DNA from 3 places in the Geobacillus sp. E263 genome. Region 3 is predicted to be linked to each of the others. Evidence: riboswitches for the same ligand, from Rfam matches in the RefSeq annotation. Region 3 holds a riboswitch; each other region holds the start of a gene.

Region 1 (6,200 bases), 460 kb from region 3:
GCCAATTTGCTGCAACGGCTGATCCCCTTTATGGTAAAGCAGTTCTAAGACCGCAAACTCCGTCGGATTCACGCCAAATGATTGAATCGACTTATTCACTTGATCGCCGACAGATCGATATGCTCTTGATAATACGATAAACAATTTTAGCGATTGTTCAATGTCTTTCTCCCTCGTCATCCACAATCAAACCCTTTTGTCGGTTAAATTCAACGCCATTGTCAGTATTTATATTCCATCATTCTCTTCTCTAAAAATATTTTCTTATTTGCATTATACTTGAAATATTAAACACGGTGCAAATCTTTTTTAGGAAACCTGCGTTCCGGCAAGCGAGAATACTCGCTATTTGGTTATTTTTGTTTATTTAGTATATGATAAAATTATACTTATTCCTTGGGCGGTTATCACCTTTTATTTCAAAACGCATATAAAAACACTAAAGGTACGGAAAGGAGGATTTGATGAAACAAGTATTCATTGGGAGTATACTTTCCGCGTTATCCACTGGATTAGGTGCGATCCCAATTTTATTTTTGGCGAAATCGATTACTCACCGCTGGCGGGACATATTGCTGGCGTTTTCAGCTGGAATTATGATGGCGGCTTCCATGATGAGTTTAATTCCTGAAGCATTACAGGCAGGCAGTTTTTTCACTTTAACAATCGGGTTATTTTTTGGAGTCCTTATTTTAACCATTTTGGAAATGACGGTTCCGCATATTGATTTAGAACATACAAAAAAAGGAATTCAGTTTGATGAAAAAGCGATGCTCATTATTGCAGCCATTACGTTACATAACATTCCAGAAGGATTGTCGGTCGGGGTCAGCTATGCTTCGAACGTATCGGAAACAGGTAATTTAATCGCGCTAGCCATTGGATTACAAAACGCTCCGGAAGGATTTTTAGTCGCGCTTTTTTTAATTCATCAACAGATTGGAAGATGGAAGGCATTTATCATCGCTACACTTACAGGAGCGGTTGAAATCGTGACATCACTTCTCGGATTTTATTTAACATCCTTTTTTCGCGAGCTCGTCCCGTATGGCCTTGCATTCGCCGCAGGTGCAATGTTGTTTATTATTTATAAAGAACTCATTCCGGAAAGCCATGGGGATGGAAATGAGCGGACATCTACCTATTCGTTTATCATTGGCATATTATTTATGATTTTTTTAGTAGAATCGTTTTAATAAAAACACCCCCTGCCCGAAGGAGACAGGGGGTTACCGCCATTACTGGCCTACTTCTTCTTTTTCTTCGTACGGATGGGCGACCCAGCCGGACGGATCGATAAACAGGCGGACGGCGACGACTTGGCGGTCATCCATTAAGGTGAAATAATGCGGGTTTCCTTCCGGCACGGAAATGACATCGCCCGCTTCAAGTTCGACATCAAAATAGCCTGTTTCGCTGTCCCCTTTGATGATAAAAATGCCATGGCCAGCAGTAATAGCGCGCACCTCGTCTTCCGTATGAATGTGCACTTGTTCAAATTTTTTCAACAGTTCATCCAAATTCGGCGTCGCATCCGATAAAGCGACGATATCCCAAGTTTTGTAGCCTCTTCTCGCCGCCAAATCTTCAATTTCTTCTTTAAACGTTGCCAAAATTTCCTCTTTTTCTTCGTCGGTCAATACATATTTGTCGCGCAAATGTTCCGGCAGTTTGTTAATGTCCCAATGCTCGTACAACACGCCTTGTTTGTTTAAAAAGCTGCGGACATTTTCTTCCCCTTCAATCACTTCTCCCGTTTTTCTCACTTTGATTACTGCCATTGGAATTTCCCCCTTTATCAATTTTATGGTTTAACAACCGGCAGCACGGCGGCCTGCTTTAGAAGCAGCCACTTGACGTGCCAGCTGAATAAAAACTCCCATGCTTCTAAAAACTTCTTCGCCTCAAACGCATCCCGCCCCCAGACGGTGATGCCATGGTTGCGGATCAATACCGCGCCGGCGTCGCCGTTTACATGCTTGGCAAATTCCTTCGCAAGCGTTGGAATATGCGCGTAATTCGGAATAATCGGAATGCGGATGACCGCATCTTCTTCCCAAATCCCAAACGCTTTAATAATTTCCTGGCCGGAAAACGCAACTTCTCCCTCATCTCCGTACAATTCGGAGATAACATTATTGTCGATCGTATGGACGTGGAGGCTGCAGCCCGCGTTCGTTTTCTTGTAAATTTCCACATGCAAAAGCGTTTCGGCAGACGGCTTTAAATTCGTATTCTCCACTGGATTTCCGGAAGCGTCGACAAGCAAAAAATCTTCGTCTGTCTGCTTGCGTTTGTCTTTGCCGCTTGCCGTGACTAAAAAAGTGAGCGGGTCATCGGTTACCTTGATCGACAAGTTTCCGCTTGTGGCGAAAAACCAATCGCGCGCCGCCAATTCTGCTTTTACCTCGGCAAGCTCTTTCCATCTCTTTAGGAGCAAACTCATGACTTCACCTCCATCGTCTCCAGAAAATGAATGACATCGAAAAACGTTGTAAACGGCGTATGCGGAATATCTAGTTCTTGGCATTTTTGCAGCAAAAAGTCACGGGCGATAACATGATCCGCCAGCTTTGCCACTGCTAAATCAGTGATCGAATCGCCGATGACGATATGAAAGGCATCTGGCTTTGTCAATTTTCGCAGCAGCGACGGCTTGCAGCAGCCGCAGCCGTTTTGACACTGTTCATCACATGAATGCGGCCATGTAATGCGAATTGTCTCTCCGCTGAAATCAGAGCCATTGCAAAAGATGCGGTCTTTTTCGATGAGCCCTTCTAAAAGCGGATAGACAAAAAAGTCGATGCCGCCGCTTATGACATATAGCGAAATATCACGTTCCTTCGTAAACGCGACAAATTCGCGAAACCCGTCACGGATGCGGGCATTTTGTAAAATGAAATCGACAATCTCTTCTTTCCAACCCGATGGAAGAAGGGAAAACATCGCGCCAACCCCTTCTTGCACCGAGATGCGCTGTGATAATATATCGTCTTTTAACGTTTCCCACTCCGGCGGCGCAAACCGTTTCATAATCGCGATAATGTTGTCATTGTCTGTAATCGTCCCATCAAAATCACAAAAGATGATTGGTTTTGTCATGATGTCACCTCTACTGCGCCCCATAAGTCAATCGCCTTTCGCAATGCCTCATTTTCGCGCGCTGCTTCATGAAGCGATTTTCCGGCAAGAGCCGCATCGATCGCAGCGCGAAATGCTCTGCCGCCGCCTGTCGCTCCGTCTGGATGTCCGTGTATGCCGCCGCCTGCATTGACGATGCTATCTATGCCAAAATCGCGGAACAATAATGGCACAAGCCCTGGATGAATGCCAGCTGACGGAACTGGGAACGACCGTTTAAACGGCTCCTTATCATTCGTTAACTCCTCGGCAATGCCAAGCGCCTCTTCTTTATCAAGGGCAACGCTTCCGTATGGCGATGGAAAAAGCACAAAATCCGCCCCAACAAGGCGAAGCAATTTGCCAAGCAGCAAGGATGCTTTTATTCCGTAAAACTCCGATGGAGTAAGCGCCCCACTGAATGCCGGATGAGCCATGATCGGAATGGTGATCTCATCATCTTCTCGCAACCCTTGGAGCACATCCAAACCGTACGCAAATACGTTAAATAACAATACATCAGCTCCTAATTCGACTGCGCGTTTTGCTTTCTCCTTCAATTCGAACGTTTTTCCAGTCAAGTTCACCGCATATAACGTCCGTTTTCCTGTCTTTTCGTACACTTCGTTTAACACCGCTTTTCCAGCCGTAATTCGCTTTTCAAACGGCGTTAATTCGTTTTCAAACAAAATTTCATCGTCTTTCACCAGATCGACCCCGCCGAGCGCTTGTTGTTTCAGCTGCTCGGATAAGTAAGCTAAATCGCGGCCGATAACCCCTTTAAAAATGCTCATCAGAAGCGGACGGTCATATACATCCAATTTTTTACGGATTCCGTCAATGCCAAAACGCGGGCCAGGAAACTTTCTTTTCCATTCGTCGGAAAACGTTAAATCTAGCAATCTCACTTCTCCATCCAGCGACAATTTGCCAAACACCGTCGTTAAAAGCGCCGGAATATCCGCGCTAAAGTTTAAGCTCGGGTACGCAATGCGAACGATTCCACGCTTCAATCGTTTTCCAAAGTAACGGTTGACGCGTTCGCTCTCCTCGAGTTCTTGCACGCTTACAACTACTCCTTTATGCTTGCGCAATTGTTCCTGCTCAAGAAGCGGCAAATCCGTCCACGAACCAACGGTCAGCCCAAGCGCGATTCCTTCCGCCTTTTTCTCTAAATCTTTTTCATCGTGAATAAGATATGTGGCAATTACTTGACTCATGATCATCCCTCTTTTCTGTTCATCCATCAAAAAAACCTCTTCATAAGAAGAGGCTTTATTTATTCACGCTCTTCTTATCTCTCAGCGTTTCCGCTGCAAGAATTAGCACCGTGCTTAACCATCGTTAAGCCGGTTGCCGGGCTTCATTGGGCTTGTCCCTCCGCCTGCTCTTGATAAGAATGCTTGCAATATCGTATTCACTTTTCAAACTATTCTCGCTCGCAAATTTAATTTGAATTATGACAGTATTTTTTCGCTCTGTCAATCATTTTTTAACCCATTTTAGAAAAGACCAAGCTTCGCAATCCGTTCCGCCGCTTCTTGCAGGCGGGATTCGCTTGTTAATAATCCGACGCGCACATAGCCTTCGCCATGCTTGCCGAATCCAATTCCCGGCGCGACAACGACATGCGCTTTTTCCAGCAAATAGTCAGAAAAACGCTCCGATGTCCATCCGTTCGGCACCGGAAGCCACGCAAAAAATGAACCTTTTGGAGCGGCAACATCCCAGCCAATTTGCCGCAACGCGTCAATAAGCGTATTGCGCCGCGATTCATACAGTGCGACAAGCTCTTCCACGCAGCGCTGCGAAGAAAGCAATGCGGTTGCCGCCGCTTCTTGAATGGCGCCAAACAAACTCACATATAAATGGTCTTGCAGCAAGTTAATCGCCGCGATCACACTCTCATTTCCAACGGCAAACGCCACGCGCCAGCCCGCCATATTATATGTTTTGGAGAATGTATAAATTTCAACGCCAATTTCTTTTGCCCCCTCTGCTTGGAGAAAGCTGACCGGTTTTTTTCCGTCAAAGCCAATCGCACCGTAAGCAAAATCATGAACGACGCAAATTCCGTGTTTTGCAGCAAACGACACTGTTTCTTCAAAGAACTCCTTAGAAGCGATCGCCCCAGTCGGGTTATTCGGATAGTTTAAAAACATGATTTTTGCTTTTTCTGCGATATGTTCAGGAATTTCAGCATAATCAGGCAAAAACTGATTTTCCGCACGCAATGGCATCATCACCATTTTCGCACGGGCCAGCGCAATCCCCGACCAATAATCCGGATATCCCGGGTCAGGCACGAGCACAATATCGCCTGGATTGGCTAAACATTGCGGAATCTCTACAAGCCCTGCCTTTCCGCCAAACAAAATCGCCACTTCTTTTTCCGGATCAATGGCAACGCCGTATTCGCGTTCATAAAACGCAGCAACGGCGCGTTTCAAAAAGGAATATCCTTGAAATGGCGAATATTTGTGATATTTCGGGTTCGCCACCGCTTTTTGCATCGCCTCAACGATATGCGGCGGCGTCGGCTGGTCGGGGTTTCCTTGCCCTAAATTGATGATGTCATGCCCCTCCGCCATTTTTTTTGCGACTTTATCGACAAGCGAAGCAAAAAACTGTTTTGGAAGGCTCTGCAATAACTCGGATGGAGGAAACTGTTTCATCATGAACACCTTCTCAAAAATTTCTTGAAATTCTAGTGCAAAATCATATATCGTAAAAATCAAAATGTAAAGTAAAATTTTTTCGAGGTGAATGTTCATGACGATAAAAATCGCATGTCTTCAGCTAGATATCGCTTTTGGCAATCCTAATGAAAACGAACGGCGCGTTGAAAGAGAGATAGAAAAAATTTCAAAAAATCACCCAGATATTATCGTCCTTCCTGAACTATGGACGACTGGCTATGACTTAACCAGACTCGATGAGATTGCCGATGAGGGCGGTATGCGTACAAAAGCGTTCATTCAAAAACTTGCCAAGTCGCATCATGTCAATATTGTCGCTGGATCAATTGCCAGAAAAACAGATCGCGGCGTCACCAATACGATGTACATCGCCGACCGAAA
Region 2 (6,200 bases), 1.0 Mb from region 3:
TCGCGCTATCTCTCACAACACCGTGTTTTAAAATGTAGCCTTCTGTATGTTTACCATAATGGACAACGCTTGTCGTAAAGTTTTGTACTTGCTCTCCTCGACCGACAACGACCGTTTTCGTATCGCCGAAAGAACCGTCGCCCATTAAGCGGGTAATGTTTTCAGAAACTGTATCTCCATCGTTCATTAAACCGAGCGCCCACTCAATGCGGCCATCACGGGCAGCGATACCGCGGCGGTTTACATAGGTTGTAATACCTTTTGCCAAGTTATCCACCGCAGCAAAAAACACACGAGCGTTCGTGTTGGCAAACACTTCGGCGACAATATTGACAACTGCTTTGCTAGTTCCTTTTGCGGAAATATAGTTTTCTACATAAACAACCCGGCTATTATCTTCCGCTACAACGATGACATGATTAAATAATGCGATATCATCATTTTCTTGAATATAAACAGCTTGAAGCGGAACATCCACTACAACATTTTTCGGCACATATACGAACACACCGCCGTTAAGTAGCGCAGCATGCAACGCCGTTAAACGATGCTCGTCAATTTTCACGCCATCTTTCATCAAATATTTTTGCAACAAATCCCCATGCTCACGTGCTGCTGTGAAAATATCAGTGAAAATGACGCCTTTTGCTTTCAACTCATCCGATAGAGATAAATATGCTGGTGTATGGTCGCGTTGGACATATAAGTTTTTCGTTCCCTCTCCTGCTTCAATAAGCGCCTTTACTGCTTCAGGCAATTCATCTAATGAAGCAAACGGCGCGCTTTCCACTACATGATTAGCAAATTGTGTGAAATTCCATTTGTCAATTTTTGTTTTATCCGGCTTTGGCAGCGGCAACTCTTCTGCTTTAGCAAGAGCTTGTAAGCGAAGCTGTAAAAGCCAGTCCGGTTCGCCGCGTCCGCTGGAAAATGAGCGCACATATTGTTGGTCGAATGGTATTTTTGTTCCTGTCGTCATAATATAATACTCCTCCTAACGCTTACGCTTCTTGCTCAACCGTTTCATCTTCAATGCCAAGTTCTTTTTTAATCCAATCGTATCCTTCCGCTTCAAGACGTTGTGCCAACTCCGGACCACCGGATTTTACGATACGCCCTTGCATCATGACATGCACATAATCCGGTGTGATGTAGTTTAGTAAACGCTGATAGTGCGTAATGATCAAACAGCCGAATTCGCTGCTGCGCATTTCATTAATTCCTTTTGAAACAATTTTTAATGCATCAATATCAAGACCGGAGTCGATCTCGTCCAAAATCGCGATTTTCGGTTCAAGCATCATTAATTGAAGAATTTCGTTGCGTTTTTTCTCTCCGCCGGAGAATCCTTCATTTAGATAGCGATGCGCCATATCTGGGTTCATTTCTAGAAACGCCATTTTTTCATCCAGCTTGCGGATAAATTTCATTAGCGAGATTTCATTGCCTTCGCCAAGCCGGGCATTGATAGCGGCGCGAAGGAAATCGGCGTTCGTTACCCCGCTGATTTCGCTTGGATACTGCATCGCCAAAAACAAACCGGCGCGTGCACGTTCATCCACTTCCATCTCCAACACGTTTTGCCCGTCTAATGTAATGCTTCCTTTTGTTACTTCATATTTTGGATGTCCCATAATCGCCGACGATAACGTTGATTTTCCCGTTCCGTTCGGACCCATAATCGCGTGAATTTCTCCGCCTTTTACTTCTAAATTCACACCTTTTAAAATTTCTTTTCCTTCAACGGATACGTGAAGATCTTTAATTGTTAACACTGCCATGAAGAATACCTCCAATTTTCACTAAAAATTGTGTATATCATTGACTTGCTTGTCTTTCCATTCTCATTTTATTCTCATTACAATCTTATAACAAATGAAAAGTATTAGCAACCTTTTGAAGAGAATATCACTATGTTCATAGTGAAAAATATTTTGATCAAGATTGTTTTATAAAAATAACGGAAGCGGACCGCTTCCGTTATTTTATTGCGCTGCTGGAATGACAGCACCTTTATATTTTTCTTTAATAAAGTCTTGAATTTCTTTCGACTGTAACACTTCGACAAGCGTTTTAATTTCTTTGCGGTTTTCATCGCCTTTGCGTACAGCGATAATATTGACATATGGGTTATCTTTCGGCGACTCAACAGCAATTGGATCTTTCGCAGGATCTAATCCCGCGTCAAGCGCATAGTTGGCGTTGATGAGCACAGCATCGCCTTCGCCGTTTTTATAAATTTGCGGCAGCAATCCTGCTTCCACATCTGCTTCAAATTTTAAATGTTTTGGATTTTCCACAATGTCTTTGACCGTAGCTTTTGTTTTATCGATACCTTCTTTTAATTTAATTAACCCTTTTTCTTGCAGCATCGATAAAATGCGACCATGGTCTGCAACCGAGTTGCTCATGATGATCGTCGCACCGTCTGGCAATTCTTCGAGGCTTTTATATTTTTTCGAGTAAAGACCGATTGGCTCAATATGAATGCCGCCAGCGTTGACAAAGTCATATCCATGTTCTTTTTTCTGTGCTTCTAAATATGGAATATGTTGGAAATAATTGGCATCAATTTCTTTATCTGCTAACGCTTTGTTTGGTAAAACATAATCTTGGAATTTAACAATTTTTAAGTCAATGCCTTTTTCTTTTAAAATCGGTTGTGCTTTTTCTAAAATTTCTGCATGCGGGACATTGGAAGCTCCAACCACTAATTTTGTTAATTTCCCTTCTTTTTTGCCACCATCAGCGTTGTTATTGCCTCCGCATGCTGCCAAAGCCAACACAAGAACGATGGCAAATAATGCACTAATCCATTTTTTCATATTGATCTTCCCCCTTTTATCGTTTATCTATTTTGGAAGTGACAAAGTCACCGATAAACTGAATCACAAACACAATTACTAATACAAGCACGGTTGCGACAAATGTCACATCGTTATGATTGCGCTGAAATCCTTCAAGATACGCTAAGTTGCCAAGGCCGCCGGCGCCAACGACCCCTGCCATCGCTGTATATCCAACTAAAGCAATTGCAGTGACGGTAATTCCAGATACAAGAGCAGGCAATGACTCTGGAAGAAGCACTTTCCAAATAATCGTGGCCGTTGTCGCTCCCATCGCTTTGGCCGCTTCGATGACACCTTTATCAATTTCGCGAAGCGCAATTTCCACCATTCTCGCGTAAAATGGCGCCGCTCCAATAATGAGTGCTGGCAATGCCGCATTTGCGCCAAGAATCGTTCCGACAACGAATTTCGTAAACGGGATTAACAAAATAATTAATATGATAAATGGGATGGAACGAAAAATGTTAACGATAGCGGCGATGATCATATTCGCCAAGCTGTTTTCCCATAAGTTTCCCTTTGACGTTAAAAATAAAAGCAGTCCAAGAATCGTTCCTAATATAAATGTTGCAACGACAGAAATTCCTGTCATATAAAGCGTTTCAACGGTCGCTGCCCAAATCATATCCCACTCTACATTTGGTAAGAGGTTAGCGAGCATCCGTAATCACCTCCACCGCTACTTGCTGCTTTCGAATATAATCGATCGCGCGGGCAACTTCCTCTTTCTCTCCATCCATATGAACAAACAGCACACCGTAAGCGCCTTGATGAGTTTGCGAAATTTTTCCTTGAAGAATATTCGCATCAACTTGAAATTGGCGAACAACGTTAGCAATCAGCGGCTGTTCCGTAACCTCTCCAACAAACGTCAATTGAAAAACCGTTCCTTTTGGATATTTATCGAGTAAATGCGCAATCGTTTCTTTCGTTTCCTCCGGTTCGATGACCTGCTGTACAAATCGTTTCGTAATCTCCTGCTTTGGCTGCCGGAACACTTGCAGCACTTCTCCTTGTTCGACAATTTTTCCGTTTTCCATCACTGCAACGCGGTTGCAAATTTTACGAATCACGTGCATTTCATGGGTAATTAATACAATTGTCAATCCTAAACGCTTATTAATATCCACCAAAAGTTCCAAAATGGAGTCGGTTGTCTGCGGGTCTAGCGCGGATGTCGCCTCATCGCACAATAACACTTTTGGATTGTTCGCCAAAGCGCGCGCGATGCCGACGCGCTGCTTTTGCCCGCCGCTAAGCTGTGACGGATAGGCGTTTTCTCTTCCTTGCAAACCTACAAGCTGAATCAACTCGTCTACTCGTTTTTTCCGCTGTTCTTTCGGTACACCGGCAATTTCTAATGGAAACGCAATGTTTTCGCGAACCGTTCTTGACCATAATAAATTAAAATGCTGAAAAATCATTCCGATTTCCTGACGGGCCTTTCGCAATTCCTTTCCTTTAATATTAGCAATATCCCGTCCAGCGACAATGACTTTCCCTTTGGTCGGTTTTTCCAATCCGTTAAGGAGACGGATTAATGAACTTTTTCCCGCCCCGCTATATCCGATGATTCCGAAAATTTCGCCTTCTTTAATTTGCAAAGAGACATTATCCACTGCTGTTACAGATCCATTGGCCGCTTCATATATTTTTGTCACGTTTTCTAATGTAATCATGCACATTTCCACCTTCCCTCATGTAAAAGACGGCTCGCCGCAAAAAGAAAGCCTTTCTGCTCAAGAGAACAGAAAGGCAATGATTACCGTTCTGTCTCTTATCTCTCAAAGCAGACGCTTTGTGTGAATTGGCACCATTTCAGCGAGTACGCTGACGGTTGCCGGGCTTCATTGGGCACATCCCTCCACCTCTCTTGATAAGAGCACAAAAAACACTTTATTCAATTAAAATCTCTCAATAATTACGAATGTGATTTTATCACTATATGTCGAATAGTGTCAATAGAAATGTTATATCATTATGGAAAATGGCATGATTATCATTTCTTGTGATTATGAGACGGAAACATCAGATGTAATTCCGGTAGCAGCCGCAATTGCCTGTTCTAAATCTTCGATTAAGTCATCGATATTTTCGATGCCGACAGATAGACGAACTAAATCTTCTGTCACTCCAGATGATTTTAGTTCTTCTTCGTTTAGCTGTTGATGTGTGGTGCTTGCAGGATGGATAATTAAACTTTTCGCGTCGCCAACGTTGGCAACATGCGACCATAATTTTACACTGTTGATCAATTTCGCTCCTGCCTCTCTGCCGCCTTTTACGCCAAATACAACGATGGAACCCGCTCCTTTTGGCAAATATTTTTTCGCTAGTTCTTTTGCTGGATGACTGCCATGTTCTGGATAAAGCACCCACTCTATTGCTGGATGACGATCTAAATACTCGACGATTTTTCTTGTATTCGCAATATGTTCTTTCATACGTACATGCAATGTTTCAAGACCAAGCTGAATTTGAAAGGCATTAAATGGGCTAATCGCTGGACCTAAATCGCGAAGCAGCTGCACGCGAGCTTTGACAATGTATGCAGCAGGTCCAAACGCCTCAGCATACACAAGGTTGTGATAGCTTGGATCAGGAGTAATAAATCCTGGAAACTTCGGCGAATTCCAGTCAAAATTACCACCATCAACAATGATGCCGCCTAAGGTCGTCCCATTCCCAACAAGCCATTTTGTGGCGGAATGGATCACGATATTCGCCCCATGTTCAATTGGTCTGCACAAATAAGGAGTGGCGAATGTGTTGTCGATAATGAGCGGAATTCCCGCTTCACGAGCGATTTGCGCCACCGCCTCAATATCTAATATGTGCAAACTAGGGTTGCCAATCGTTTCGGCGAAAATTGCTTTCGTTTTTGGTGTAATCGCTGCTCGGAAATTTTCCGGATTAGACGGATCGACAAAGTGGGTTTTAATTCCGTATTTCGGCAATGTATTGACGAACAAATTATATGTACCGCCATATAACGTAGATGCCGATACAATTTCATCCCCAGCTCCGGCGATATTCAAAATGGCCAGTGTAATGGCGGCCATTCCGCTAGCGAGAGCAAGACTGCCCACTCCACCTTCCAGCTGTGCCACCCTTTCTTCCAATACGGTAACCGTCGGATTGTGGATGCGTGTATAAATATATCCTTCTTCTTTTAGACCAAAAAGGTTCGCGGCATGATCCGTATTGGCAAATAAATAGGCGTTCGATTGATAAATAGGAACCGCACGCGCTCCAGTGGCAGGATCAGGCTTTAATCCGCCATGAATGGCTACTGTTTCGAAACGGTATTGTTTTTCACTCATTGAAACTCTCTCCCCCTTTACCTTTTAT
Region 3 (6,200 bases):
TATGTTAAAATACATGTAACCTTTACAAGGAAGGAGCAAAAAAATGGATTTATCCAAAAAGTCGGCAGAAAACGTAGCGTACATGGTAGAAAAAATAAAAGAAAAGCTAAAAGTATTAAATTTTGATGCGATTAAACCTTCCCACTTCTCCGAGGAATGGTATGATGAGCTAAAAGACATTTATGAAATGGTGATGAGAAAAAATACGTTTAGCCCAAGCGAGATGCAGGCCATCGCCGAGGAGTTAGGAAACTTACGCAAAAAGTAAAAAATGCTGAAGGAAACGTCGCTTTTCAATGATTCATTATGTACAATACCATACTTACGTATCCATGTAAGGCGGAAACATCTATCGCTGTCCTTTTCGCTTTGGGCAGCGTTTTTTATTGGTTCTACTCAAATTATCTTTATTTTCGTATAATTATGTCTAAGTTCTAATGTTTTAAGGCGGGAGAGGAGAATAAAAATGATCTCTGGCGGTATTCATTACGTGTTATTTATCATTCTATTATTCTTCATTACCGTAATCGTTTCTTACATATTATTGAAAATACTATTCGCCCACACATTTCCTATTTACATGCTCTCTACAGCAGCAATCATATGCATCATCAGCCTTGTGGTTTGGTCAATACATTTTCCCCATATGGCGGATTCTTTCACTCGATTTTTGTTCAGCTCCATCGTTGCTGTGCTCAGCGCCTTTTGTTTGGCAGCGTCCGCATTTATCATTAGCCGCTTATTAAAAGAAAATAAACAATGTCATAAATGTCTTTTTTTCGAATACCCTGATGTGATTCTTCTGCTAGACATAAATGGGCTACTTATATCCGGCAACCCTGAAGTAAGAAAAATGCTTGGATACAAACCACGCGAATATATTGGCAAACATTTTACTCAGTTTATCGCCCCAGACCAAATTGAAAAAGCAAAAAAAAAATTTGAACGAACATTAAAAGGAGAAAGTTGTGAATATGATTTACAAGTAAAGCATAAAAATGGAAAAATTATTGACATGCATTTTAAAACCATTCCAATAATTCATGGAAATCGCTTGAAAGGAATTTATGTGATTGGCCAAAATATGACGGAACTCAATCGCTACCGAAAAGAGCTGGAAAACTTATATCATAAACATACACTCATATTAAATTCTATTGCTGAAGGAGTTTGTGGGATTGATAAACATGGAAATATCGTTTTCTGGAATCCAGCTGCAGAACGAATGACGGGATATAAAGCGGAAGAAGCCATTGGAAAAGCATCGCATGATATCATTCACCATACGAAAAAAGATGGAACTCCTTACTCTATTGATGAATGCCCAATTGATCTCGCCATTCAAGATGGGAAAACATATCATATTAGTGAAGATATTTTTTGGAAAAAAGATGGTACCCATTTCCCCGTTTCCTATACGGTAACGCCTGTTTTGGAAAATGGAGCCGTCGTTGATGCGGTATTGACATTCACCGATATTACCGAACTGAAAAAAACAGAAGAATTCATTCGAACATCGGAAAAGCTCTCAGTTGCCGGCCAGCTAGCGGCTGGGATCGCCCATGAAATTCGCAATCCGCTTACAGCCATAAAAGGATTTATACAACTATTGCAATTCGAACTTGACGTGAAAAAACCTTACCTTCACATTATTGAATCAGAAATTCAGCGCATTGAACTTATTTTAGGCGAACTATTAGTGTTGGCAAAACCACAAGCAACCAAATTTACAAAAAGTGATATTGGCGTTTTGCTTCAACATGTCACCACTTTATTAGAAACACAAGGTATTTTGCATAACATCCAAATTATTACAAAAATTGATCCATCTCTTCCTCTCATTGAATGTGACGAAAACGGATTAAAGCAAGTATTTATTAATTTCTTAAAAAATGCAATGGAAGCGATGAAAAGCGGTGGACATATTTTTATTGAGGCACAAAAAAAGGATGAATATTCCGTTCTTATCCGCTTTATCGACGAAGGCTGCGGAATTCCAAAAGAACAGCTAGAAAAAATAGGAAAACCGTTCTTTACAACAAAAGAAAAAGGTACTGGCCTCGGAATAATGATCAGTAAAAAAATTATCGAAGACCACGGTGGAACGATGTCGATTATGAGTGAAGAGAATAAAGGAACAACCGTCGAAGTAACATTGCCGATCCGCGTTTCTGCATCCTCTGTTTTGCATAATTCCCTATTATCCGGTTGACATGCATGGAAAAGGTCGGACAACAAACCGCCCTTTTCTTTCCTGATTTCTTTATTCCTCTACTGTGTTATATCAGCAAAAAATTAATTCCTATCGAAAAACTAGGATTGACTTTTGTGTGAATTATGTTAAAATTTTAATCAATTACATCAAACTTATCGAGAGTGAGGGAGGGAACTGGCCCGATGAACTCCGGCAACCTGCTTCATGAAAAAGTAAGGTGCTAATTCCAGCAAAATGGGTGCCATTTTGGAAGATAGGGTGAGTGTGCGACCTTTTCGCTCTTTCCAAAATGGGGAGCGTTTTTTATGACTGGACATAGCGCCATTACAGAAAATAGTCGTTTATTTTTATAACTATATAGCCGATTAATCCGCTTTACTTTATAGGATTTTTAAAGGAGGAGCAATATGCTGACTTATCACACATGGGAGCAAGAAAAACCTTCATTCCCTCACGACAATGAAACAAAAGGAGCGCTTGATGTTCTTACTTGGGCATACGACGAATATAAAGATGATGTTGTTTATGCCTGCAGCTTTGGAATTGAAGGGATTGTTTTGATTGACTTAATTTCGAAAGTGAAACGAGATGCGGAAATCGTGTTTCTTGACACAGGGCTCCACTTTCGCGAAACGTATGAAACGATCGAAAAAGTAAAAGAAAAATATCCTTTCCTCCGCATCGTGATGAAAAAACCAAGTTTATCACTAGAAGAACAAGCGCAACAGTTCGGGAATGAATTATGGAAACACAACCCAAATAAATGTTGTGAATTGCGAAAAGTCATTCCGCTGCGCGAAGTATTAACAGGGGTAACCGCTTGGATTTCCGGATTGCGCCGCGAACAATCGCCAACACGCAGCCATGTCGAATATATCAATAAAGATGACAAATTCCAATCGATTAAAATATGCCCGCTTATTCATTGGACATGGAAAGATGTATGGAATTATGTATACAAACATCATCTTCCGTACAATGTACTTCACGATCGCGGCTATCCAAGCATTGGTTGTGAACCTTGTACGTCCCCTGCACTCGATCCAAATGATTTACGCTCCGGCAGATGGGTCGGTCACGGGAAAACAGAGTGCGGGCTTCACATCACATAAGGAGAGGCATGATGATGCTCCTAGCAGTTGCTTTTATTGTTTCCTTCTTCTTTGCGATGAATATCGGAGCAAGCGGAGCTGCCGCTGCGATGGGAGTTGCTTACGGATCAGGCGCTATCCAACGTAAATCAACAGCTCTTCTTCTTTGCGGGTTAGGAGTTTTTCTTGGCAGTCTAGGCGGCGGCGAAGTTGTCAAAACGATCGGATCAGGAATCGTGCCATCATCTATATTGACGATTCAAATTGTCGTCATCATTTTGACAGCAGCGGCCATTTCACTATTTGCTGCCAACATCATGGGCATTCCGCTATCCACAAGTGAAATTACAGTCGGGTCCGTTGTCGGCGTCGGCATCGCTTATCAAGCAGTATACTTTCATCAATTGGTGTTTATTGTTTCTATATGGATCATTATTCCGATTATTGCCTTTGTTTTCACGTTTTTTATCGGTAAGTGGTTTTTAACGCTAAAGCAAAAATATCCACAATTAGAACAAGGCACATGGCAAAAAACGTTTATGACGCTTCTCATTATTACTGGCTTTTTTGAAGCGTTCTCCGCCGGAATGAACAACGTTGCTAACGCAGTCGGACCGCTTGTCGGTGCCGGTTTGATTTCCGTTTCATACGCGACTGTTTTCGGCGGGCTGTTTGTTGCTCTTGGCGCGATTTTACTGGGAAGACGAGTCTTAGAAACAAACGGGAAAAAAATTACGAACTTTTCTCCGTTTGAAGGCAGTGCTATCTCCGGCACTGGAGCGATACTTGTCATTGTTTCGTCCATTTTCGGACTGCCGGTGCCATTAACGCAAATTACAACATCAGCAATTATCGGCATCGGGACGGCGAAAAACGGTTTTTACATTTGGCAAAAACGAATCGTTATTCAGCTTTTAAAAGTTTGGTTCGTATCGCCGATTTTTTCGCTAGTCATTTCCTACAGCCTTGTCAAGCTGCTTCTTGATAGCGATCTTTACACGATCATAGCTATTTGCAGCGTTTGTCTTGCCACCCTTGGCATCATTAGCCTGAAAAAAACCATAACGGAAGAAAAACGATCGTTGCATGAAAACGGCGGTGGCATTTAATCATAAATCATAGTTTTCCTATATGAAATACTAATTCCAGGGGGTTATGAACAATGAGCTTAAGCATTCCACACGGAGGTACATTAATCAATCGATGGAATCCTGACTACCCATTGGATGCACTGACAAAAGAAATTGAGCTGACAAATGCCGAATTAAGTGATTTAGAACTGATCGGAACGGGAGCTTACAGTCCGCTTACTGGATTTTTGACCAAAGACGATTATGACTCTGTCGTTGAAACGATGCGCTTAACCGACGGTACCGTATGGAGCATTCCCATTACACTTGCTGTAACAAAAGAAAAAGCAAAAGAGCTTTCCGTCGGCGAAACGGCCAAACTCGTTTACAACGGAGAAGTCTATGGAGTCATTGATATTCAAGAAATCTATCAACCTGATAAAACAAAAGAAGCACTTCTCGTTTATAAAACGGATGAACTCAAACATCCAGGCGTACGGAAACTATTTGAAAAGCCAAATGTATATGTAGGCGGCCCGATTACATTAGTAAAACGCACTGATAAAGGGCGTTTCGCTCCATTCTACTTCGATCCGGCCGAAACACGTAAGCGTTTTGCCGAGCTTGGCTGGAAAACCGTTGTCGGTTTTCAAACGAGAAACCCTGTCCATCGCGCCCATGAATACATCCAAAAATGCGCGCTCGAAATCGTCGACGGTCTCTTTTTAAACCCGCTTGTCGGTGAAACAAAAGAGGACGATATTCCAGCAGACATCCGCATGGAAAGCTATCAAGTATTGTTGGAAAACTACTATCCGCAAAATCGTGTCTTTCTAGGAGTGTTCCAAGCAGCGATGCGCTACGCCGGACCGCGTGAAGCGATTTTCCATGCGATGGTGCGCAAAAACTTCGGCTGCACCCACTTCATCGTCGGCCGCGACCATGCCGGCGTCGGCAATTACTATGGCACGTATGATGCGCAAAAAATCTTTTTAAATTTCACACCGGAAGAACTGGGCATTACGCCGCTGTTTTTCGAACATAGCTTTTATTGCACGAAATGCGAAGGCATGGCGTCGACGAAAACATGCCCGCATGATTCAAAATACCATGTTGTATTATCCGGCACAAAAGTGCGGGAAATGCTGCGCAACGGCCAAGTGCCGCCGAGCACGTTTAGCCGCCCGGAAGTAGTTGCAGTATTAATGAAAGGGTTGCAGCAGCGCGAAGCTGTATCCCAATCTACTCGTTAAAGGAGGAAGAAAATTGAGCACGAACATCGTTTGGCACCAAACCGCGATTACAAAAGAAGATCGTCGCAAACGAAATGGGCATCATAGCTGCATTTTATGGTTTACCGGGCTTTCCGGCTCCGGCAAATCGACGATCGCCAATGCCGTGTCAAAAAAATTATTTGATCTTGGCATTCAAAATTATGTGTTAGACGGCGATAACATACGCCACGGTTTAAATAAAGACCTTGGCTTCTCTGCAGAAGACCGCACCGAAAATATCCGCCGTATCGGCGAAGTCGCCAAGCTGTTTGTTGACAGCGGGCAATTCGTCTTAACGGCATTTATTTCTCCTTTTGCTCAAGATCGTGAACTTGTTCGGCATTTAGTAGAAAAAGATGAGTTTATCGAAATTTATGTGAAATGCCCGTTAGAAGAATGTGAAAGACGCGATCCAAAAGGATTGTATAAAAAAGCAAGAAACGGAGAAATTCGCGATTTTACCGGGATTGATTCTCCGTATGAAGCGCCTGTCTCTCCGGAATTAACGATTGAAACACATCGCTACACGATCGATGAATGCGCCAATCAA

What was found. A riboswitch is a leader RNA that binds a small molecule or an ion and turns the genes downstream of it on or off. The one in region 3 is predicted to bind S-adenosylmethionine.
Region 1: another riboswitch for S-adenosylmethionine. It lies ahead of mtnW (2,3-diketo-5-methylthiopentyl-1-phosphate enolase); the one in region 3 lies ahead of FNL97_RS15370 (phosphoadenylyl-sulfate reductase).
Region 2: another riboswitch for S-adenosylmethionine. It lies ahead of FNL97_RS02580 (methionine ABC transporter ATP-binding protein); the one in region 3 lies ahead of FNL97_RS15370 (phosphoadenylyl-sulfate reductase).

Annotation. Positions count from the first base shown of each region.
Region 1 is NZ_CP041632.1:2,526,029-2,532,228, forward strand. Features, by position in the region: gene FNL97_RS12980 (MarR family winged helix-turn-helix transcriptional regulator) at 1-180, opposite strand, end outside; gene FNL97_RS12985 (ZIP family metal transporter) at 465-1,196, shown strand; gene mtnD (acireductone dioxygenase) at 1,239-1,781, opposite strand; gene FNL97_RS12995 (methylthioribulose 1-phosphate dehydratase) at 1,805-2,446, opposite strand; gene mtnX (2-hydroxy-3-keto-5-methylthiopentenyl-1-phosphate phosphatase) at 2,443-3,102, opposite strand; gene mtnW (2,3-diketo-5-methylthiopentyl-1-phosphate enolase) at 3,099-4,340, opposite strand; SAM riboswitch class I at 4,412-4,520, opposite strand; gene FNL97_RS13010 (pyridoxal phosphate-dependent aminotransferase) at 4,623-5,795, opposite strand; gene FNL97_RS13015 (carbon-nitrogen family hydrolase) at 5,893-6,200, shown strand, end outside.
Region 2 is NZ_CP041632.1:517,519-523,718, reverse strand. Features, by position in the region: gene sufD (Fe-S cluster assembly protein SufD) at 1-979, opposite strand, end outside; gene sufC (Fe-S cluster assembly ATPase SufC) at 1,002-1,781, opposite strand; gene FNL97_RS02590 (MetQ/NlpA family ABC transporter substrate-binding protein) at 1,986-2,825, opposite strand; gene FNL97_RS02585 (methionine ABC transporter permease) at 2,842-3,510, opposite strand; gene FNL97_RS02580 (methionine ABC transporter ATP-binding protein) at 3,500-4,528, opposite strand; SAM riboswitch class I at 4,624-4,732, opposite strand; gene FNL97_RS02575 (O-acetylhomoserine aminocarboxypropyltransferase/cysteine synthase family protein) at 4,862-6,172, opposite strand.
Region 3 is NZ_CP041632.1:2,983,670-2,989,869, forward strand. Features, by position in the region: gene FNL97_RS15360 (DUF1128 domain-containing protein) at 44-268, shown strand; gene FNL97_RS15365 (PAS domain-containing sensor histidine kinase) at 467-2,212, shown strand; SAM riboswitch class I at 2,365-2,475, shown strand; gene FNL97_RS15370 (phosphoadenylyl-sulfate reductase) at 2,623-3,327, shown strand; gene cysP (sulfate permease) at 3,342-4,415, shown strand; gene sat (sulfate adenylyltransferase) at 4,469-5,629, shown strand; gene cysC (adenylyl-sulfate kinase) at 5,643-6,200, shown strand, end outside.